DNA from 2 places in the Sphingomonas sp. S-NIH.Pt3_0716 genome. Region 2 is predicted to be linked to the other one. Evidence: predicted binding sites of a transcription regulator. Region 2 holds the regulator's gene; the other holds the start of a gene.

Region 1 (11,717 bases), on a different contig from region 2:
CGATCCGACCCGACGCCGCATCCTCAAGCCGATCCCGGTCGATCACCACAGAGCCATAAGCCGGCGTCCCAGGCGGCAGGGCGAGGCCCGTGCCCGTCACCACGATCGAGGCGGCCTCATCCGCCGTCACATCGGGCGCCTGGGCAGCTGCGACGCCGGGCAGCGCGCACAGCATCAACGGCAGCGGCAGGATTTTCATGAAGCGCGTCCCCTTGGTCCGATTTTGCATCGGGGACTAGGAAGTCGCGCCCGCCACTGTCAAGCCGCGACCACCGGCAGCACTGCCATCACCAATATCGCGCAGATACATGCACACCATGGCCAAAGGCGGCATGATTCGACGATTCGCCATGGGCCGATCCGCAGCCGCGTTCGCCCCGGCGCCACCCGCCAATTTAATCACACCGCCAAAACCCCCGGAAAACGGGGGATTTTTTCCTTTTCCAAAAAGTTTTTCATTTTTCTGCAATTCAGCCCTTGCCGACTTTGGAAACCACTGCTAGTTCGCCGCCACCCGCCGAGAGGGACACACTCTCCCGGCCGCCAAGAGCGGGCGTAGCTCAGGGGTAGAGCACAACCTTGCCAAGGTTGGGGTCGAGGGTTCGAATCCCTTCGCCCGCTCCAGAATTCCTAAGAAAATCAATGGTGTATGAGGAATGCGCTCGGCGCCGGACGCATCGGATTTGCACGGGCTACAACCGGGCTACAACGCTGAATGCCAAAATTGGCGTTCCATAGCGTCTCCTGCCGCACGGGATTTCGCCTTGAGGGGGAAAGTCTTCCCCTACCGTTGAGCCTCGCTTCGCGAATCTCAACGGACCCCTTCGAACGGGGCTGCGCCCCGTAGCGCCCCCTTTGAGAGTGAGAGTGCGGCCGACCGGCCGTGACGGGTTGAGCGTCACGAGAGAGGCTCGGGACCGATCCGTCGCGGAGAAGCGCGATGGCACATGCACGCACCACCAGATCCGCGGGCGAGCGGACCAAACTCTACGAACAGATCACCAGCCGGATCATCGCCGAACTCGAAGCTGGCTGCGTCCCCTGGGTCCAGCCGTGGGGTTCGTCGGCCGCCAGTATCGGCATGCCGTACAATGCCGTCAGCGACCGGCGATACAGTGGGATTAATGTTCTCACCCTCTGGGACGCCATCGTCTCGCGCGGCTTTGCCTCCCATGCCTTCCTGACCTTCCGGCAGGCAGCTTCGAACCAAGACTTCAGCCTTTCGAAACGAAGGAACGCGAGGCAGAATTGCGTGATGCCTGCTACTAAGGTGAAATCCGTCCCAATCAGAGCTATCAGGGGATGCTCGGGCTGCTCGAAATGAAGAAGGAATGGCCTGACCCCTGAAAAGAGCAGCCGCGACGATTGCCGCTGCACAGGAGGTGAAGATGCCGAAGAATCGCATGACCTTCCACGACCCGCGCGATGAACTGCCGCCGGTCACGATCGAGATCCTCAAGGGCGATGTGCTGCGGTTCACGCAGATCGATCGCGACGGCCGCACTAATGTCGTCACCTTCTCCGATCGCTTCGGCGTCCGGCGCGGCGTGTTCGATACGGCACTGGAGCTCGCGCCTTCGCCTACAGCGGCAACCTGAGCTGGTTCAAGTCGGGCGGGGACGACCCCTCCAGCTTTTCGATGATCGTCGCGGCCAGCGTGTCGGCGGCGCGCTTGCGCATCCGTTCGTCCGGCATCGTCAGCCCGACCCGCGCCCAGCCGGGCGCGGCCAGCAGGATCGCGGACAGCTCATCTCGTTCGATTCATCAAATCTGAACATAAGAACAAATAGCGAACTTCGTGGCAAGCCGCTTGCGGCGAATGGTGCTGGCCATCTCGACAAGGCCGCATGGCCTGCCTGCGGCAGGCCCAGAGAGGAAGAGGGAAGCCTGGGGGCTTCGTGACGGGCTGGGAGCCGGGAGAGAGTCTCGCGGCGGCCCGTCATGGAGAAAACCCATGGCCAAAGCGCCCCAGAAGATCACCCTCAGCGGCTCGCGCGACATTCCGTTCGACCGCCTGTGTCTGTCCCAGTCCAATGTCCGCCGGGTGAAGGCCGGCGTGTCGATCGGCGAACTGGCCGACGACATCGTCCGTCGCACCCTGCTCCAGAGCCTCAATGTCCGGCCCATCCTCGATGAGGCGGGCCAGGAAACCGGCGATTTCGAGGTGCCGGCCGGTGGCCGGCGGTTCCGCGCGCTCAAACTGCTGGTGAAGCAGAAGCGCCTCGCAAAGAATGCGCCCATCCCCTGTGTGGTCAGGATCGCCGACGACGGCGTGCTGGCCGAGGAGGACAGCTATGCGGAAAACATCTTCCGCGAACCGCTCCATCCGCTCGATCAGTTTCGGGCAATGCAGGCGATGGTCGACAAGGGCGAAGGGATCGAATCGATCGCCGCGCATTTCCTCGTCACCCCGGCGGTCGCGAACCAGCGCCTCCGCCTCGCCAAGGTCTCGCCGAAGCTGCACGCCGTCTATGCCGAGGACGGCATGACGCTCGAGCAACTCATGGCCTTCTCGGTCTCCGACGATCACGCGCGGCAGGAGCAGGTCTGGGAGCTGCTCGCCCACAGCTACAACAAGTCGGGCGCCTATATCCGGCAGAAGCTGACCGAGGACACGATCCGGGTCGCCGACCGGCGGGTGCGGTTCATCGGCGTGGACGCCTATGTCGCGGCGGGCGGTCATGTGCTGCGCGACCTGTTCGAGGAGGATGAGGGCGGCTGGCTCACCGATCCGGCGCTGCTTGACCGGCTGGTCAGCGAGAAGCTCCAGGCGCAAGGCGAGGTAATCGGCGCCGAAGGCTGGAAATGGGTGGCGACCGCGGTCGACCTGCCCTGGGGTGTGACCGACGGCATACGCGAGATCGAGGGCATGCCCGTGGACCGGACGCCGCAGGAAGACGCCCGCCTTGCCGAACTGGAAGCCGAGGCGGAGGCGCTGGAGGAACAGTGGTCGGACGAGCCCCACGTGCCCGACGAGGTGCATGAGCGCCTAGCGGCGATCGATGCCGAGATCGGCGCGCTGGTCGAACGGCCTCTGACCTTCGCAGCTGAGGACATGGCGCGGGCCGGCGTGTTCGTGTCGATCGAATCCGACGGCTCACTCTGCATTGAGCGCGGTTATGTCCTGCCAGAGGATGAGCCGGTGGTCGAAGCCGTGTCCGGCGGCAACGAAACCGATGCGCCCGTCGTGGGCGGCGATTCGGGTGGCGAGGACAGTGACGACACGAGCGATCCTGCTGTCTCCAATGTCGTGTCCATCAACACGGCACCGTCCGGGGACGAGGATGAGGATGGCGAAATCCTCAAGCCTCTGCCCGACCGGCTGGTTGCTGAACTCACCGCCTGGCGCACACTCGCCCTTCAGGATGCCCTTGCGCAGGAACCGTCCACGGCCTTCGCGGCGGTGCTTCATGCGTTCGTGCTCAGCACCTTCTATAGCTACAGTCGGGAGTCCTGTCTCGAGGTGTCGCTCAACAAAGTGTCGTTCGGGTTCGCCCCGTCCGGGCTGCGCGGCAGTGCCCCGGCCAGGGCGATCGAAGAGCGCCACAAGCGCTGGGCCGATCGGCTGCCCGACGACGACAAGGATCTGTGGGACGCGCTGCTCGCGTTCGACGGAGCCGAGCAGGCGGCGCTGTTCGCGCATTGCGCTTCGCAAGTCCTGAATGCTCAAGCGGAGGTCGTGCCCAAATATGACAATGGCCGCATCTCGAAGCACAGCATCGAGCGGCGCATCGCACACAGCCACGTTGTCGCCCGCGCGGTCGGGCTCGATCTGATCGGCGCCGGCTGGCGTCCGACGGTCGAGGGCTATTTCCGTAACGTGACCAAGCCGCGCATCCTCACCGATGTCGCCGAAGCCAAGGGTGCGAAGTTCGCGGAGATGATCGACCATCTCAAGAAGGGCGATATGGCGAACGAGGCCGAGCGGCTGCTGGAGGATTCCGGTTGGCTCCCCGAGCCGATGCGGACGCCGGAACCGCTCGATGCGCCCGCTGCCGATCCGGTTCCTGGCGAGGAGGAGACGGCTGCTCTGCCCGCGTTTCTCGACGACGAGGAGCAGCCGGTCGATGCCGGCAATGATGGCGGCGAGGACGTCGCGGCGGCGGCCTAGCCCCCGAATAGGGCGGGTTCGCTCGCCCCGTTCACACCACCTTCCATCCTTCGAGCCCGGCGCACCCGCGTCAGGCTTTTCGCATTTTAAGGAGACTGACGATGCAGACTTCCCGGATCGACACCGCGACACCCGATGAACTGGCTCCGGTCCTGCTCAGCGCGCTTCAGCGGCTCGGGCAACTCGGCCGCGAGGGCGCCTTGGCGCTGGCCCATCTGGTCGACGACGATGACGCCGATTTTGACGAGGCGTCGGAATAGATCGAGGACATCGCCGTCGGCGGGCTTCGGGAATGATCCGCCGACAGCGGTCCACCGCTTACCCCCAATCCCTGAAAGCCCGGTCATCGCGCCGGGCTTTCGCCTTTCAAGAGTTCCGCAATGACGGATGCAACACGGTCCCGGCACGCCATCGACATGGCGGCGACCATGGAACGATATGCCGCGTGGGAAGCCGCGGCGGCACAACTCGTTCCCGACAACAAGCAGCGCCTGTTCGCGCATCTCGCCTCGGCGACATCACGCGTGTTGTCGTCATCTTCGACGGTGAAGGCGACAGCGGCCAGATCGAGGATATTCAGGTTTATATCGGCGACGAGCAGGGCCTCGCTGCCCGCAGGCAAGGTAAACAGCCTCGACCTGCCCTATGGCGAAGCAGAGCCGGTTCTGCGCTAGCACAGCACCGAAGTGGCGCTCGAAACGCTCGCTTACGACCTTCTGCGCGAGAAACATGAAGGTTGGGAGAATTCGGACGGGACCAATGTCGATGCGTCCAGCAGAGCTTTGGCCGCCCCGATTTCGATGGTCGGGGTAATTCGTGAGCCGCTGACATTCCGGACGTTCCGTGATCGCGTGAGGATGTCTGAAGCGGGCGTTCATTCAGGTCGAAACTGCCGGCGCTGTCAGCAGAACGACGCGCCCGAATCTAGGGTCAGATCAGAACCAGCTTGGTATTAGATCCACCTCAATTGGTACTTTTGATAACAGAGGAGCTGTTGTGCGTATCGCCTCATGGCTATCCCGAGGTTTCCGCCCAGGTGCCAGTGACCACGTTATGTGCAATATTGCCCCATCTGGACGGATTGTCTCCCCATCAATGGTTAAGAGAAGGGCTTCCACGCCATCAAGATTGTCGATCTTGCCAAAGATGACCCCTTTCCGGGGAGGCGGCAATCGGGTCCCACGTGAGCACCCAAGCGCCAGTGTGCAATGCGGCACCTCCAGGGGAGCATGTCTCGGTGGATATGTTGTTTTAAGAATTTGAAGATCATCCTCGGGAATGATCCAGCCCATCGCCGACATTTTGACCCTTCTTTAATCGAGTTCAACGACATGTGCTCCAAGGCACAGTCGGGTCCAATTCAGTAATACTTGACGTGAGAGTCTGCGCAGAACGAACAGCTCATAACGGTTTGGTCTTCCTCGCATTCACTCCTGTTGCTACTCACGGTGCATGCAAGGGGGCAAAAATCGAAATGGCTGATGACGTAATGGGCCCGACCGTCACGGGGGATGATCTTGATTCTGAGCTGCGTCAGCGCAAAAGCAAGGACATCTTCCACACAGTTACCGGTTCAACACGCAAGCTGATTGCCGAAAAAGTCGCCCTTGAAGAGCAAGACGGGTGGCGCGTTGTAAAGAAGAACAAGAAATCGACTAGGCTTGCAAAGGCCAAGCCGGCTCACGAGCAGCTAGAAGATGAAGTTTGGTGCCTCCTCGCTCAAATGGGCTTCAAAGAGCTGAACAAAGGCAGGCTCTTCACGATTGCAGTCGAGGACGGCCTGAACCCTCGACAGATCGATGTCTTCGCCAAGGACGACGAGACGGTCATCATTGTTGAATGCCGGCAGAAAGCAAATGTTGGCCGCAAGCCGATGGCGGACCTTATCGAGAAGATCCGCGCGCTGCGCGAGGCTGCGCAAAAAAGCATCAAGCTGCATTACGGAAGCCAGAAAAAGTTGAAGGTCAAATTTGCGATTGCTACCAGAAACATCATCTGGGGCGATGCAGACTTGGAAAAGTGCAAAGAGTATCAGATCGCAGTCATCTCGGATCAGCTTCTGGATTACTACAAACAGCTGACACAGCACCTCAAGATGGCCGCGCGCTTCCAGTTCCTCGCGCACATGTTCGAGGGGCAGCGGGTCGATGGGCTCGCGCAGACCGTTGTCGCGACCCGGGGCAAGATGGGGGGAAGGCCGTTCTACACTTTCCTTATCCGGCCCGAGGAACTGATGAAGATCGCCTACGTCGGCCACAAGGGCAGCCGCGACATCGAAAACCTCGAAACCTATCAGCGAATGCTCCAGTCGGACCGCTTGAAGGGAATTGCGAAGTACATCAATGAGGGCGGCAAATTCCCCACGAATATCGTCGTGAACCTCAAGCTCCCCGGCAAAAAGGAACCACAGTTCGACAAGAAGGAGACCGTTGGCGAGGAGATCCTCGGCTTCTTGCATCTGCCAGCCATCTACGCCTCGGCATGGGTAATAGATGGGCAGCACCGTCTCTATGGCTATGCCTATGCGCGTGAAAACGGAGGCTTCAAAAGCGACGAAACGGTTCTGCCTGTGCTGGCCTACGTCAACCTTCCCGCCGATGAGGAAATGGACCTGTTCATCGACATCAACAGCAAGCAGGTGAAGGTGAAAACCGGGTTGCTGGTCGAGCTTTATTCGGACCTGCACTGGAAGTCCGATGATGTCGAAGAGGCCTTTCAGGCCCTGCTGTCGCGGATCGCGTACCGGCTGAACAAGGACAAGGCGTCTCCCCTCTTCGATCGCATGGTCGTCTCGGGCACCAGGAAGACGAATGTCCGGTGCCTTACGCAGACGTCGATTCGAGACGGGTTGAAGGTTGCCAGGCTGATCGGCAGCCCCCTCAAAGGCATGATCGTGCCCGGTCCTCTCTCCACGGGAGATCCGCTCAACTACGATGCCAACCTCAAGAAGAGCCTATCTGTTCTGACCGAATGTCTCGCGCTTTTCGCAAACACATTGCCGAACCAATGGGCAGCTGGAGACAGCCCTACTGGCTATGTCTGCACCAACAACGGTCTGCGCGCCCTGTTCCTGGTGATCCAGGATGTCGCAGAACACGTCCGTCAAACTTCGGGCATCGACCTATCGCTGCTCAATGCGGATGAGACTTTCAAGGAACTGGAGCCGTATCTCGCCGCCCTGGCAGATCAACTGGCATCGGTAGCGCCGAACGATATCCAGGCGTTTCGCAAGATCGGTTCCTCACTCACAGCTGTGAAGCAGCAGTCGTTTGGAATGGAAGCCTACATTCAGGCGAAACTACCCGATTTCCGCCCGCTGGGCCTCCAGGAATATCTGGCTTCGCGCGATGCAGCTGGCGCTGACGCGGCTGCGGCGAAGGTTACCCAAATCCACAAGAAGCTATTCAACTATGTCATCGACACCCTGAAAGATCACTTTGGCCGCGATCACAAGGCGTGGTGGACGCAAGGCGTACCGCTCACCATTCGCCTTTCCTGTACCCAGGAATGGGAAAAGAAGAATCGTGAAGGCGACGAGGAGTCACACCTATACCTCATCAACTACCAGGATATCGCCGTCGCCAACTGGGATTTGTTCCGGGACACCCTGTCCTTGGGGTACAAGGATCCGGACAACAAGAAAGAGAGCACCAAGTGGATCAAGGTGCTCAACGATATCCGCCAATATACGGCTCACCCAGAGAAGGGCCTGCTCAGCAAGGAGCAGGTCTCATTCGTGAATGATGTCTACGAAAAGGTCGAACAGCACATCCCAGCGGGTTAACTCCTCCCCCAAAAATCAATGCGGGAGGTGTCTCAGAAGCCAACGGCGCGCTACGCCAGTTTTGCTAGGATTCGATCGACAAGCGCCTTCGCGGCCGAGCGATTGGCTGCGCACTCGTAAATAAGGCTGAACATTTCCTCGTAATGCGCCTTGCGCTCAGGAGCCATCCGCTCGAGCGGCGAACTTGATGGCGTTGAACGTGTCACTGCTTCGAGCCGCGATTTCACTTCTTCAATCGCAGCGCGCTCACGTCCTTCACCATCCAGCAAGTTGTCAGGAGCGGCAAGCTTCTCCATCTTCACGACGGTCATGTCGACAGCAAGCGCAACGTGTTCGCAGGCGTTCGGCGCGAGACTGCCTTGTTCGAGTATGGCAATGTTTTCGAGCGCAGCTTGGTGGGCAAGTTCGAAATCCCGGATGCGCTTGCGTTCCCGCGAACTAGTGCGGCATCGCACGGCGACCTCCCGGCCGAGCGGAGCCAGGTGGTTCTTCAAGTTTGCCAGATGCACGTTCCGCTCAAAATCGTCGCGCCGACCGTTCGGGACGATCCGCGGATCGAAGATATGAACCTCACCGACGGTCCAGGCGTTAAAGCGCGTTTCGGGGAAGATATCTTCGAACAAGTTGGAATCGCCGACCTGAATGTCTCCGACCCGAGCGCGCAGTCCGCGCACATTTGTAGACGCGTGAATGGCCCCTTCGTAGTCGTGATGGGCAACCCAAGCGAGCGCAGCGACACCGCCGTCAACGCTCGGAACTTCGATGAACCTGCATTCCCGAAGGCAAAGTGGTCTCCCCGCGTCGACGGGCATTACATCTGCGAACGGTCGGGTCAACGGTGCTTCCCCATTGACGGTAATGGCCAAGCGGCGAATTTCGCTGAGGCTGCCAAGCTGCGCATCGACGTCAGCCGCCAAAGTAAACTGCGGTGCCATCGGTACAGGCGCAACTTGCGCGAGGTAATCACTCACCGCAGCCGGAGACAGCAATCGATCATCGCCAATCCGAGGAACGCCAGTCAGGGTGACCTCAAAAAAGTGCTCTTCGGCCGGAACCTCGGATGTCTCTTCGACCGCGGTGATAGCTCCGACAATTTCGGGCAACTCTCGTCGGTCATCGAAGTCCCTCAACACCGACCGCAGAGCGCGGCAGTCCCAGGTCAAAGCATGGGCATGTGTCTCACCTGCAGCAGATGCGCAAAACGTGAGTTCACGGGCATAGGCTAGGCCCGACAACCGGCCCACTCCGCGGAAGCCTCTCGCGCCGGTGCCACGTTTGCTGCTTGCCCCGATGGCTGTCAGGATGGCCTGAAAAGCGTCTGCTGTGATGCCAACCCCGTTGTCACGGATGGTTATTGTTCTCGTCGTTGGATCTATTGTGATGGCGATAGCGCCTTCATCCGCGCGCAGAAGTCCTGCCGCGCGGGCGTCATCGATCGCATCAGCCGCGTTCTGCACGTACTCCCGGTAAATAGTGAGCGGATCGACGTACATCGCAGTCGAGAGCAACTCGAGAACGTCCTTGCCAATCACAGGCCGGCTTGCGCCGATGTTCGTAACTTCAGAGAGATTCACGCCAGATGCCTTTGCTTACACTCAGCCGATTGCGGGGCATCGACATCATCATCGTATTCCAACGCCGCATCCTCGACCCGCTCATCATCGGGTACCAAGGCTTCCGGCTCGACGGGCTTTTGACGCTGCCAGATCGTCATCATCTCCGCTTTAGGACGGAGGACATAGTACCGCAGGATAGAGCGCAGCCCATCGTCATCGACCTCATCGACTAGCGATGGGAAGAAGCGCGGGTCGACCGAGGATAAAATGTGCTTCAGTTCGTCACGTCGGCTTGGCGAAAGGCGAGTGAATTCCGCGCGGAAGGAATCGTATTCTCCTCGCCCGTCCAGACGCTGAAACCAGTCGCGATTGAAGATCATGTCTTGTGGAAGCAGCAGAATTTCTTGAAATTCCTCGAATGTGTCGCCAAATGCTCGGCGGAAAAACTCAGGTGCGCCGCTGACTACACCGTGCGTGGCCTGAAGGATCAGCTGCATCGAGCGCAGCTCGTAACGGGTCCAGTTCTCACCGATATGCCCACGATCGGGACGCATGGTGGGTTGGAATCGCATGGGGAAGGACCAGATTCGAACTCCAAGCTCCTCGTTCAACGTGACGTTGAGGCGCATGCGCTCGAACAAATCGGCAGGGGTGTCATGGAAATTGTAGAGCATGTAGTTCGACAGCTCGTTGAGCCCGAATTCATGCGCATAACGGACTGCCTGCTCGTAGGGTTTGCGCACGCCAAGGTGATCGAACGCAATCCGCAAGGGCTTGAGGCAAATTGATGAAAGTTCGCGCAGGTACATCTTGTCCTTGCACAGGATGCGGGCATCGACACCTTGGTTGAAGTCGACGCGCCGCTGCACGGGTACTCTTGAGCCAGGCCGCTGCAATTTTGCCCCAGGAACAAAGCCGAGGTCGCGAATTTCTGCGATCACTTCCTTGAAGCGAGCGCTCGCGACCACGTTGTTGTCCATCAGGATGAGGTCCTTCTTAGGACCATACATGTCATCAATTGCGCGGACGAGGTCGGTCAGCGATTCAACGTCGCGCTGCATGCCCTCGAGCTTCGGCACGCCGCAAAACTGGCATTTGCGGATGCAGCCACGCGAGGTGTAGGCGAAGTAGGCGTCGCGAACTGGATATGCATATCCGATCTGCGAAAGGATGCTGTAGTCGGGAACCAGGTCCTCGATCGGTTTGCCGTAAAGGTCTTCGGAATAGAGTTCCTCGGCGAAATCATCGAGCTGAAGCGAGATTGCGGGGGCTTTGTCGAGCAATCCTTTGATGAACCGGACCCCGTGCCAGCGCCGTTCCTCGATGAACCGGTCGTGCATGAGTGAGGCCGCAATCCCACCGACGAATACCTTGTCGGGTTGGCCGTTTGCCACCTTGAGGGCATAGTCGATGGTCGCCGCTATCCGCGGGTACTCGAACGAGAACAGCGTTGTTACGTAAATCCGGTCCCATGCCTTGTTGAAGGCTGAGGGATCTTCACCCTTCACGAACGTGACGTTGTCGTTCTTGCCCTGCGGCCCGTGATATTGGGCGATCTTCATCAGCCCTAGGGGAGGATACTTGTTCTTGTATCCCGGTTCGATGAGCAAAATGCTTTTGCCGGCCATTACGCGACTGCCTTGATGTGCAGGCGGGCGCGGACAGCCCGAAGTTGTGCAACCGCAGCCGCGACGCCACTTTCACCGCCCAGTCCCTTCATAGGACCATCAGAAGACCAGTCTGTCTCCGCTGCGAGATCGGAGAGGCGAGCCACAAAGAGCTCACGCGTGAGGGCACCGCCGCTCTCAAGCCAAATGTCCGCAGCGATCTCCATCAGGCTGTACACTCCCACTCCTTTGGCGATCAACGAACCTCGGGGTCGCGACCAGTCCGAATGCATGGCAACCGAGACAGCCACCCAGAAGTCCAGAACCGTCCTCGCCGCTTCTTCAACGGTGCGCTCCTTCAGAATGCCGGAATGGTTGAGAAATCTACGCACAGCCTTTTGCAGTGTGCGCAGGGAGGCCTTTCGTGACATTCCCGAAATCTTGTTGCCGCCGACGTCGAGCTGTCCACACCAGGGCGAGGCTGGATCGTTCGAAAGGCAAAGTGCGATGAACAGTTCTGGCCGGTCATTTGCGAGGTCTTCGCACAGACGGGCATCGTGAAAATCGAGCAGACTGCGGCTCAGACCCTTGGCCTTCCGATTGATAATGGTGAAGACCGCCATCTCTTCCTGAACGGTCAGGTTGATGTAGCACATGAA
Region 2 (11,717 bases):
CCGCCAACGGTCAAACTGGCATTATTATCCGACATGTTTTTCTCCTTAACTGCCGTCAACCGGCCACCACGTGCCCCGCAGCGGTCAGTCGCTTCAAGCTTTCCTCTTTCCCCAGAAGGAAGAGGACATCAAAAATACCCGGCGAGACCGTGCGCCCGGTGAGCGCCGCACGAAGCGGCTGTGCCACCTTGCCCAGGCCAAGCCCCGCATCCTCTGCCACGCGGCGTATCACTTCATCGATCGCTTCAACCGTCCAGGACTGGACGGGCTGGAGAGCGTCGGCTGTCTTTTTCAGCAGCTCACGCGCGGGTTCATCTAGCAGAGCAGACGCCTTCTCGTCAAAATCGAGCGGGCAAGATTTGAACAGAAACTCCGCGCCTTCTGCAATTTCGTTAAGCGTCTTGGCCCGCGGCTTGAGCGAAACCATCGCCTGGGTCAAAATATCGCGCTGAGCGTCATTCAGTTGCGTATCAAGACGCGACTCAACGCGCGGGGCGACCAGAGCGGCCAGGCGCGCCTCATCGGCCTCGCGCAGATAATGGCCGTTCAGATTTTCCAGCTTCTTGATGTCGAAGCGCGAGGGCGAGCGGCCGACGCCGTCGATATCGAACAGGTCGATGGCGCGCTCGATCGAGATGATCTCCTCATCGCCATGGCCCCAGCCCAGGCGCAGCAGATAGTTGAGCACCGCTTCGGGCAGCATCCCCATCTCGTCGCGATAGGCGTCGACGCCGAGCGCACCGTGGCGCTTCGACAGCTTTGCGCCGTCCGACCCGTGGATCAGCGGGATATGGCCATAGACCGGCTCTTCCCAGCCCATCGCCTTGATGATGGCGAGTTGGCGGAAAGCGTTGTTGAGATGGTCGTCGCCGCGAATGACATGGGTGACGCCCATGTCATGGTCGTCGACCACGACGGCCAGCATATAAGTGGGGGTGCCATCCGACCGGAGCAGGATCATGTCGTCCAGCTCGGCATTCTGCACCACGACGCGGCCCTGCACCGCATCCTCGATCACGGTTTCGCCGGTCCGAGGGGCCTTGATGCGGATGACGAAGGGCGCGCCTTCGGGCGCTTCCTCCGGCGAACGGTCGCGCCAGCGGCCGTCATAGCGCATCGGCTGCTTGGCGGCGCGCTGCTGTTCACGCAGCTCGGCCAGCTCTTCCTGCGTCGCATAGCAGCGATAGGCATGACCATTGGCGAGCAGCTGGTTGGCGACCTCGGCATGGCGCGGGGTGCGCTCGAACTGGAACACGGCGGGCTCATCGCCGCCCAGGTTCAGCCATTCCAGACCGTCGAAAATGGCGGCCACGGCTTCCTCGGTGGAGCGGGCGCGATCCGTATCCTCGATGCGGAGCAGGAACTTGCCGCCATGATGGCGCGCGAACAGCCAGTTGAACAGCGCGGTGCGGGCGCCGCCAATATGCAGGAAGCCCGTTGGCGACGGGGCGAAACGGGTCACCACCTGCTTGTTCAATCCCGTTGCACTTGCCGTCATATTCGCTGACATTCTTCCTGCCTGATCCATGGATGCGACGCCCCCTAGCATGGCTTTTGAGCCACGACAAACGTCCGTTGGGCGCAGGACGGTGCGTATTGCGCACAATGGATTTGCGCGGATCGAACAATGGCTGGAGGTGGAGCGCGAACAGCTCGCCTTGTGGGTGCCGGTGGCGCTGGGCGCGGGCATTGCCGGCTGGTTCGTGCTGCCGGGGCCGGCACAATGGCTGGCCTGTTGCTGCGGGGCGCTGGGGCTGGCCTGTCTGGCGCTGTTGCTGCCGGTGGGCGCGCGATTGCGGCACATGCTGGTGGCGGGCGGGCTGCTGGCCTGCATTGGTTGTCTGTTGGTTTGGGGCAAGGCGACATGGCTGGGTCAGCCGCCGCTGGCCCGTCCCATATTCGCACAGGTGACCGGCACGGTGACGGCGGTGGCCAAGCTGCCGGCACAGCAGATGGTGCGGGTGGGGCTGCGGCCGATCGAGGCGCCGGCGCTGCCCGCGGCGATCCGGGTGAATATCGCGGAGGCGGATGTGCCCGAAGGGCTGGGCAAGGGGGCGGTGCTGCGCTTTCGCGTGCGGCTGATGCCGCCCGCGCCGCCGAGCGTGCCGGGGGCGTTCGACTTCGCGCGACGCGCCTATTTCCAGGGGATCGGGGCGACCGGGCGGGCGCTGGCGCCGGTCGAGGTGGTGGAACAGGCGCGCGAGGGGCCGACGCTGCGGGCGCGGCTGTTCGATCATATCGGCGGACAGGTGGCGGGCGCATCGGCGGGGATTGCGGTGGCGCTGGCGACCGGCGACCAGGGCGCGATTGCCGAAACGGATGCGGAGGCGATGCGGCGCAGTGGCCTTGCCCATCTTCTGTCGATCAGCGGGCTGCATGTGACGGCGCTGATCGGGGCGGTGATATTCCTGCTGTTGCGCTTGCTGGCGCTGATCCCGCGCGCGGCGCTGGACTGGCCGCTGATGCTGATCGCGGCGGCGGGCGGCGCGCTGGCGGGGATCGGCTATACGCTGCTGACCGGCGCGGAGGTGCCGACGGTGCGATCCTGCATCGCGGCGCTGCTGGTGCTGGGCGGGCTGGCGCTGGGGCGCGAGGCGATCACCCTGCGGCTGGTGGCGACCGGGGCGCTGGTGGTGCTGGTCTTCTGGCCAGAGGCGCTGATCGGCCCGAGCTTCCAGATGAGCTTTGCCGCCGTGGTCGCGCTGGTGGCGCTGGGCGAGCATCGGCGGTTCAAGGCGTTTGCGATGGCGCGGGACGAGCCTTTGCCGCGCAAGGCCGGGCGGACGGTGGCGGCGATGCTGATGACGGGCCTTGCCATCGAACTGGTGCTGGCGCCGATCGCGCTTTACCATTTTCACAAGGCTGGATTGCTGGGCGCGGTGGCCAATCTGGTCGCGATCCCGCTCACCACCTTCGTCATCATGCCGCTGGAGGCGCTGGCGCTGTGCTTCGACCTCGTCGGGCTGGGCGCGCCCTTCTGGTGGCTCACGGCCAAGGCGATCGCGCTGTTGCTAGCGGTGGCGCATGGCGTGGCGGCGAGCCCGATGGCGGTGATGCTGGCGCCGGCGGTGCCGGGCGGGCTGTTCGCGGTCATCCTGGTGGGAGGTCTCTGGTGCCTGCTCTGGCGCAGTCGCTGGCGCTGGCTGGGGCTGGGGCCGGTCGCGATCGGCCTGGCCGGCATCGCGCTGCTGGCGCCGCCCGATATCGTGGTGACCGGCGACGGGCGGCATGTCGCGGTGCTGACACCAGCGGGGACGATGGCGCTGCTGCGCGAGGGGGCGGGTGAGTATGTCCGCGACGTGCTGAGCGAGAGCGCGGGCTATGACGGGACGCTGGAGGCGATCGCGACGATGAAGCAGGCGCGCTGTTCGACTGATCTATGTGCGGTGACGTTGCCACGGGACGGGCGCGACTGGCATTTGCTGGTGACGCGCAATGCGATGCTGGTCGATCGGCCGATATTGGAGCGGGACTGCGCGGCGGCCGATATCGTCATCAGCGATCGGGGGCTGCCCTGGTGGTGCCGGCCGCGCTGGATGAAGATCGACCGCCGGCTGCTGTCGCGCACCGGCGGCCTGTCGATTGGCCTTGAAAGCGGCAAAGTTCACACCGTCCATCGGCCCGGAGACGCGCATCCGTGGATCGTGCGCCGCCGGCCCCGAACAGCCGGTCAGTTGTAGCGGCGCAGCAGGCCGGCGAGCTTGCCCTGGATGCGGACCTGGCGCGGATCATAGATCTGCGGTTCATAGGCGGCATTGGCGGGATCGAGCCGGACGCGCGCGCCTTCGCGGCGGAAATATTTGAGCGTGGCTTCAGCGTCGTCGATCAGGGCGACGACGATCTGGCCTTCGCGCGCGACATCGGTGCGCTGGATCAGCGCGAAGTCGCCGTCGAGAATGCCGGCCTCCATCATGGAGTCCCCCGACACTTCGAGGGCATAATGGTCGCCCGAGCCGAGCAAGGCGGCGGGGACGGAGAGCATGGTGTGGCTTTCCATCGCCTCGATCGGGACGCCGGCGGCGATGCGGCCGTGCAGCGGGATTTCGATCACGTCATTGGCGGCGGTCGGCAGCAGCACGGCCGGAGCCGATATCTTGGGCGTCGGGACGGCTGGTGCAGGCGCGCGATGCATCGCCTCGGGCAGCTTGAGCACTTCGAGCGCGCGGGCGCGGTTGGGCAGGCGTCGGATGAAGCCGCGTTCCTCCAGCGCGTTGATCAGCCGGTGGATGCCGGACTTGGAGCGCAGGTCGAGCGCGTCCTTCATCTCCTCGAACGAAGGGGACACCCCGCCTTCTTCCAGCCGGGTCTGAATGAAGCTCAGCAATTCCTGCTGCTTGGGCGTCAACATCGGCGGTCCTCCATGGAACGAATGAAGAACGCATAGGAAACGGAAAGGGGCAAGTCAAGCGCGTTAAACCATGCGCCGCTTTTGCCGGCCAGGCAGTCAGATAGTCAGGCGGTCAGCGGAATGATGTCGACCATGTCGCCGGCAATGGCGGGGGCTGAGCCGGCCGGCCGGCGGATCAGACAGTCGGCCAGCGCCATGGCGGCGGTGGCGGCGCTGTCCTGCGCGGTGACCGAGACGATGCCGTCGGCGGCGCGATAGGCGCGCAGATAATCGTCGCGTTCCGCCGTTGCGCCAAGCGACGCGGCAAGGCGGGCCTGCACGACCGGCGGCAGCGGCGCGCGCGATCCGGCGAGATGGCGGACCAGCGGGCAGAGGAAGAGGGTGCCGGTGACGAAAGCGGAGACCGGATTGCCCGGCAGGCCGAGGAAGATTGCGTTGCCGAGACGCCCGGCCATCAGCGGTTTGCCGGGCCGCATCGCGATCTTGTAGAAATCGAGCGTGCCGCCGGCCGCCGCGAAGGCGGGGCGGACATAGTCATGGTCGCCGACCGAGGCGCCGCCGGTCGAGACGATGATGTCGGCCTGTGCCGCCTGTTCCAGCGCCTGCGTCATGGCGGCGAGATCGTCGGGCACGATGCCAAGGTCGATCACGTCGCAGGGCAGGGCGGCGAGCAGGGCAGCGAGCATCGGCGCGTTGGACGAGGGGAGATAGCCCGACGGCGTCGGCGCGCCGGGGGGAACAAGTTCATTGCCGGTCGAGAGCAAAGCGACACGCGGCCGGGCGCCGACGGGAAGGCTGCCATGGCCGCCCAGCACGGCGAGCGCGATCTGGCCGGGCGTGAGGCGGTTACCGGCGCTGACCAGCGGCGTGCCGGCGCGGAAATCTGAGCCGAGCGGGCGGACATGCCTGCCGGGCGTCAGTATGCCGTCATGCGCGGTCAGTTTGTCGCCGTCGCGCGTGGCATTTTCCTGGATCAGGATCGCGTCGGCGCCGGCCGGCAAGGGCGCCCCGGTGAAGATGCGGCAGGCCTGGCCCGGTTGCAGGGCCGGGATATCGGCGTCGCCCGCGCTGCTGGTCGCGACCAGCTGCCACGGCCCGGCGCCTTCGGATGCGCGCACGGCATAGCCGTCCATCGCGGAAAGATCGGCCCAGGGCTGGTCGCGGCGCGCGCTGATGTCGGTGGCGAGCCAGCGACCGGCGCAGGCGGATACGGGCACATGTTCGGCCGGCAACGGATCGGCGAGGGCAAGGAGCCGCGCCTGCGCGTCCGCGACCGGCATCAGGCTCATCGGTCGCTGCTCTCCGGCGCGGTCCAGTCGCCCGACTTGCCGCCACGCTTGGCGAGCAGGCGAACATCGCCGATTATCATGCCCTTATCGAGTGCCTTGGCCATGTCGTAAACGGTGAGCAAGGCGGCGGTGGCGGCGGTCAGCGCCTCCATTTCTACCCCGGTCTGGCCGGCGGTGCGCGCGGTCGCGGTGACGGTGACGCCATCGTCGTGGAGGGCGAAGTCGATGGTGACGGCGCTCAGCGGGATTGGATGGCAGAGCGGGATCAGTTCGGCGGTGCGCTTGGCCGCCATGATGCCGGCGACGCGGGCGACGGCCAGTACGTCCCCCTTCTTGACGAGGCCGGCGGCGATCGCCTGGGCGGCGTCGGCCGCCATCGTGATGCGCCCGGCGGCCACCGCTTCGCGCGCGGTCACCGCCTTGGCCGAGACATCGACCATGCGGGCGGCACCGTCTTCATCAAGATGGGTGAGGCCGGTCATGCCCCGGTCAGCAGGTTGCGGGTCGCGGCCTCGACATCGGCCTGGCGCATCAGGGTTTCGCCGACCAGGAAGCAGCGCACGCCATGATCGGCCATGGAGCTGAGGTCGGCATGCGAGCCAAGGCCGCTTTCGGCGACGAAGGTGCAGCCGTCCGGCGCCCTGCCGACCAGCTCATAAGTGCGGGCGAAATCGACGCTGAAATCGCGCAGATCGCGGTTGTTGACGCCGATCAGGCGCGAGCGGAGCTTGAGCGCGCGCTCCAGTTCGGCCTCGTCATGCACTTCGATCAGGGCGTCCATGCCAAGGCCAAGCGCGGCGTCCTCGATCTCCTGCATCTGGCTATCTTCCAGCGCGGCGACGATGATCAGGATCGCGTCGGCGCCGAGCGCGCGGCTTTCGAGGATCTGCCAGGGATCGACGATGAAATCCTTGCGCAGCACCGGCAGGGCGCAGGCCGAGCGGGCGGCCATCAGATAATCGTCATGGCCCTGGAAATAGGGCTCGTCAGTCAGCACCGAGAGGCAGGCAGCGCCACCGGCAGCATAGGCGACGGCATGGGCCGGCGGATCGAAATCGGCGCGGATCAGCCCCTTGGACGGGCTGGCCTTCTTAACCTCGGCGATCAGGCCGAAGCCCGAACGGGCGGCATCGTCCAGCGCCCTGCGGAAACCGCGCGGCGGGGTCTGCTCGCTGGCGCGGGCGTGGAGCGATGCGATCGTGGTCGCAGCCTTGCGGCGGGCGACATCCTCGCGCTTGAAATCGCAGATTTCGATGAGCTTGTTGGTCATTGATAGGCAATCCAGCAATTGAGGAGCGCGTTGGCAAGGCCGTTGTCGATCGCTTCGGCGGCCTGTTCGACGCCTTCCTGGAAATCATGGGCGGCGTCAGCGACCACCAAAGCGGCGGCGGCATTGAGGAGCACGGCGTCGCGATAGGCGCCGGCCTCGCCCTGGAGCAGGGCACGCAGCGCCGCGGCATTATGGGCCGGGTCGCCGCCGCGAATGGCGGTGACGGGATGGGTCGAGAGGCCGAGGTCCGCGGCGGTCAGGCGGCGCATCGCGACCACGCCGTCGGCCGTCACCTCGGCAATGTCGTTGCCGCCAGCGAGCGAGAGTTCGTCGAGCCCCTCGTCGCCCGACACGATCATCGCATGGGTGGCGCCCAGCTGGCCGAGCGCATCGGCATAGATGGGGACATAGGCAGGGCGGGCGATGCCGACCAGTTGGCGGCGGACATTGGCGGGATTGGCGAGCGGCCCCATCAGGTTGAAGATGGTGCGTTCGCCGATCGACCGGCGGATCGGGCCGAGGCGCTTGAGCGCAGGATGATAATTTTGCGCGAACAGGAAGCAGATGCCGAGATCCTTGAGCGTCGATTCGGCCGTGGCGGCGGCGCGATCGAGGTCAAGGCCCAATGCTTCTAGCGTGTCGGCGGCCCCCGCCTTGGACGAGGCGGCGCGATTGCCATGCTTGGCGACCGGTACGCCGGCGGCCGCAACCACCAGGCTGACGGCGGTCGAAACGTTGAGCGTATGATGGCCGTCGCCGCCGGTGCCGCAGACGTCGATCGTGCCTTCGGGGGCATCGACCGGGATCATCCGGGCGCGCATCGCGCGGGCGGCGGCGGCGATTTCCGTCGCAGTCTCGCCGCGCCGCGCCATGGTGACGAGGAAGCCGGCAATCGCCTCGTCCGACAGGTCGGCGTCGAACAGCAGGTCGAAGGCGCGGGCGGCTTCGTCGGCGGCCAGGGGCGCGCTGGGATCGGGCAACAGGGTCATGGCCCAAGCCTTTAGTCCCGGCCGCGCGCGAAAGTCGAGGGCGACATGCTATTTGCCCGCCAATTGGAATTTTGTTGCGTGACCCGGCAATTGGCTTGACGCCGGCGCCAAAGGGGCGTTGTCGGGAAAGCCATGCGCCGATCCTGGTCGACCCTGTTCTGGAGCCTTGCCATCCGCCAGCGCCGCCGGTTGCGCGAGAGCGAGGCGGCCTTCATCCTGCTCGCCGTGCTGGCGGGCGTAGCGGCGGGGCTGATCACCAACCTATTGCAGCTGATGGCGCACGGCATTCAGGGACTGCTCTATGGCGTCAGCATCAACCGGCTGAGCGCGTTGGGCGAGATCCGCCATCCCTGGCGGCTGCTGGGCCTGCCGCTGGGCGGGCTGGCGCTGGTGCTGCTGGCGCGGCTGCTGCGCCGGCGGCAACGGCCGCTGATCGACGTGGTGGAGGCCAATGCCCTGCATGGCGGGCGCATCCCGATGGCCGACAATCTGGTGATCGCCGGGCAGACGGTCTTGTCGAACGGAGCGGGCGCCTCGGTCGGGCTGGAGGCGGCCTATGCGCAGATGGGCGGCGGCGTCGCGTCGCTGCTGGGGCAATGGCTGAAGCTGCGGCGCAATGATCTGCGCACCCTAGTCGGCGCGGGCGCGGGGGCAGGCGTGGGCGCGGCCTTCGGCGCGCCGCTGGCCGGCGCCTTCTATGCGTTCGAGATCGTGATCGGCCATTATACGCCGGCCGCGATTGCGCCGGTGGTGGCGGCGGCTTTGAGCGCGGCGTTCGTGACCCGCGCGCTGGGCGTCGAACCCTGGCTGATCGCGACCACGGCGGACCGGATATTGGGAACGGCGGACTATCTTCTTTATGCGCTGCTGGGCCTGCTCTGCGCAGGGCTGGGCATCCTCATCATGCGCATGGTGACCTTTGCCGAGCTGCGGGTGCAGGGCTGGGCCTGGCCGGGGCGGTGGCGGCCGGTGATCGGCGGCGTGCTGCTGATGCCGCTCGCCTGGTTGACGCCGCAGACCTTGTCGGCGGGCCATGGCGCGTTGCACCTCAACCTTATCCTGCAGCCCGACTGGACCGTGCTGCTGATGATCCTGTGCCTCAAGATCGCGGCGTCGGTGATTTCGCTGAGCTTCGGCTTTCGCGGCGGGCTGTTCTTTGCGTCGCTGTTCCTGGGATCGCTGGCGGGGCAGATTTTCGCGCAGATCGTCGACCTTGTCGGGATCGGCTGGTCGCTCGACCCCAATGATGCGGCGCTGGTGGGGATGGCGGCGCTGAGCGTCGCGATCGTCGGCGGGCCGATGACGCTGGGGCTGCTGATGTTGGAGACGACCCATGATTTCCAGCTGATGGGCGTGGTGCTGACCGCGTCGCTGCTGTCGAGCGCGGTGACGCGGGAAATGTTCGGCTATTCCTTCTCCACCTGGCGGCTGCATCTGCGCGGATCGACCATCCGCAGCCCGCGCGACATTGGCTGGGTGATGAACCTGACCGCCGGGCGGATGATGCGGCGCGACTGGGTGTCGGTGCCTGACACGATGAGCGTCGGCCAGTTTCGCGCGCTGGTGCCGCTGGGGTCGGCGAGCAAGGCGATCATGATCGACGGTGCGGGCGGCTATCGCGGCATCGTGCCGACGGCAGCCGCCTATCGCCCCGAACTGGCGGAGGATGCACCGATCGCGCCGCTGGCAATAATGGCCGATATTGCGCTGCGCGCCGACGCGGATATCCGCGCGATCCTGCCCCTTTTCGACAAGGCGGCGGCGGACGAGCTGGCGGTGGTGGACGAAAGCGGGCTGGTGCTGGGCGTGCTGACCGAGAAACATGCGCGGCGGCGCTATTTCGAGGAGATCGAGAGTTCGCAGCGGGCGCTGTTCGGCGAGGGATAGGGCTTTCTTGGAAAATGCGCGGAAGGGCGCATTTTCGGTGCCGCACCGGCCCGCGCCCCCACCCGGCCTCCCACAGTATATCGCCGTAGGGCGTCCGGGCGAGGGCGCGGGCCGAGCCGGGGTTGCATTGGCGGGGCAGGGCTGTAGAAGGCCGCCATTCGCATGGACCCGGTGAAATTCCGGGTGGCTATTCCGGCCGCCGATCCGCCGGACAACATCACACATGTTTATCGAGACTGCGCCCGCGTCGGCGCCATGTGACCTGATGTGGATTTTCGACATGACCCAATTTTTCAGCCGCTATCGCCGCCAATGGTTCAGCGACGCCCGGACGGCGCGCCATGACATCATGGCCGGCATCGTCGTTGCGCTTGCGCTGATCCCCGAAGCGATCGGCTTTTCCATCATCGCCGGGGTCGATCCGCGCGTCGGCCTCTATGCCTCGGTGGCGATCGCCATCACCATCGCCCTGATCGGCGGGCGACCGGGAATGATCTCCGCCGCGACCGCTGCCGTCGCGGTGCTGGTCGGGCCGCTGGTGCGCGAGCATGGCGTCGAATATCTGTTTGCCGCGACGATCCTGATGGGGGTGGTGCAGATCATTGCCGGGCTGCTGCGGCTCGACCTGCTGATGCAGTTCGTGTCGCGATCGGTCATCACCGGCTTCGTCAATGCGCTGGCGATCCTGATCTTCATGGCGCAACTGCCGCAGCTGACGAATGTCGGCTGGCAGACCTATGCGATGGTGCTGGGGGGGCTGGCCATCATCTATCTCTTTCCCCGGATCACCAAGGCGGTGCCGGCGCCGCTGGTCGCGATTTTGCTGCTGAGCGCGCTGTCGATCGGCCTGGGCCTGCCGGTCCATACGGTCGGCGACATGGGGCGGCTGCCCGAAGGACTGCCGAGCCTTGCCCTGCCGCAGGTGCCGCTGACCTGGGAGACGCTGCGCATCATCTTGCCCTATTCGGTGACGATGGCGGCGGTCGGCCTGCTCGAATCGCTGCTGACCGCGCAGATCGTCGACGACATGACCGACACCGACAGCGACAAGCAGCGCGAATGCATGGGGCAGGGCGGGGCGAATATCGTCGCGTCCCTGTTCGGCGGCATGGGTGGCTGCGCGATGATCGGCCAGTCGGTGATCAACGTCACGTCCGGCGGGCGCGGGCGGCTGTCGACCTTCGTCGCTGGCGCCTTCCTGCTGTTCCTGCTGGCGGTGCTGGGGCCGTGGGTTGGCCGCATCCCGATGCCTGCGCTGGTCGCGGTGATGGTGATGGTGTCGATCGGCACCTTCAGCTGGGCCTCGATCGCCAATCTGCGGCGCCATCCGCCGACCTCCTCGGCCGTCATGCTGGCGACGGTGGTGGTCGTGGTGGCGACCCGCGACCTGTCGCTGGGCGTGCTGACCGGCGTGCTGCTGTCGGGCATCTTCTTTGCCGCGAAGGTGCAGCGCATGTTCGCGGTGGAGCGCAGCGAGGTCGATGGTCGGGCGACCTATCGCGTCACTGGCCAGATCTTCTTCGCCTCGGTCGATCGCTTCACCCGCGCCTTCACCGGCGAGGAAAGCGCGACCCATGTGCTGATCGACGTGTCGGGCGCGCATTTCTGGGATATTTCGGGTGTCGGCGCGCTCGGCAAGATCATCGCCCGGCTGCGGCGCGAAGGGCGCATGGTCGAGGTGGTCGGCTATAACCGGGCGAGCGCCGACATCGTCGACCGCTTTGCCCTGCACGACAAGACCGGGGTGGAGACGGGGGCGGTGCCGCACTGACACGGCTGCGGCCTTTTTCCCTTTTCGTCATCCTGACGGAAGTCAGGATCCATTCGGCGCTACGCTGGCGAGCGAGCGCTGAATGGATCCCGGATCAAGTCCGGGATGACGGAAGAAGTGAAACGGCGAAGCTAGGCTTACGCGGCCTCGCGCTCGCGGACCG

The links. The regulator LexA, encoded in region 2, represses DNA repair genes until DNA is damaged. The targets are predictions, from matches to a motif close to GTTCCNCNCTTGTTCT.
Region 1: the regulator LexA is predicted to act here: its motif matches at 1,780-1,795, upstream of BRX37_RS27220 (DUF6771 family protein).

Annotation. Positions count from the first base shown of each region.
Region 1 covers NZ_QLJK01000003.1:238,838-250,554, reverse strand. Annotated here, with positions in the region: partial or broken gene BRX37_RS03875 (TonB-dependent receptor) at 1-199, opposite strand, end outside; gene BRX37_RS03870 (hypothetical protein) at 236-469, opposite strand; tRNA gene BRX37_RS03865 (tRNA-Gly) at 550-624, shown strand; gene BRX37_RS03860 (ArdC-like ssDNA-binding domain-containing protein) at 941-1,324, shown strand; gene BRX37_RS03855 (hypothetical protein) at 1,389-1,598, shown strand; gene BRX37_RS27220 (DUF6771 family protein) at 1,582-1,701, opposite strand; gene BRX37_RS03845 (ParB/RepB/Spo0J family partition protein) at 1,955-4,111, shown strand; gene BRX37_RS26610 (hypothetical protein) at 4,213-4,371, shown strand; gene BRX37_RS27585 (DUF6878 family protein) at 4,404-4,844, shown strand; gene BRX37_RS27580 (DUF6878 family protein) at 4,798-5,067, shown strand; gene BRX37_RS03830 (DGQHR domain-containing protein) at 5,586-7,895, shown strand; gene BRX37_RS03825 (ATP-binding protein) at 7,946-9,469, opposite strand; gene BRX37_RS03820 (radical SAM protein) at 9,466-11,079, opposite strand; gene BRX37_RS03815 (DGQHR domain-containing protein) at 11,079-11,717, opposite strand, start outside.
Region 2 covers NZ_QLJK01000005.1:63,450-75,166, forward strand. Annotated here, with positions in the region: gene gltA (citrate synthase) at 1-35, opposite strand, end outside; gene gltX (glutamate--tRNA ligase) at 56-1,498, opposite strand; gene BRX37_RS05225 (ComEC/Rec2 family competence protein) at 1,548-3,680, shown strand; gene lexA (transcriptional repressor LexA) at 3,671-4,348, opposite strand; gene BRX37_RS05235 (molybdopterin molybdotransferase MoeA) at 4,453-5,637, opposite strand; gene moaC (cyclic pyranopterin monophosphate synthase MoaC) at 5,634-6,119, opposite strand; gene trpC (indole-3-glycerol phosphate synthase TrpC) at 6,116-6,907, opposite strand; gene trpD (anthranilate phosphoribosyltransferase) at 6,904-7,896, opposite strand; gene BRX37_RS05255 (chloride channel protein) at 8,029-9,783, shown strand; sul1 at 9,945-10,000, shown strand; gene BRX37_RS05260 (SulP family inorganic anion transporter) at 10,064-11,554, shown strand; gene BRX37_RS05265 (anthranilate synthase component II) at 11,692-11,717, opposite strand, start outside.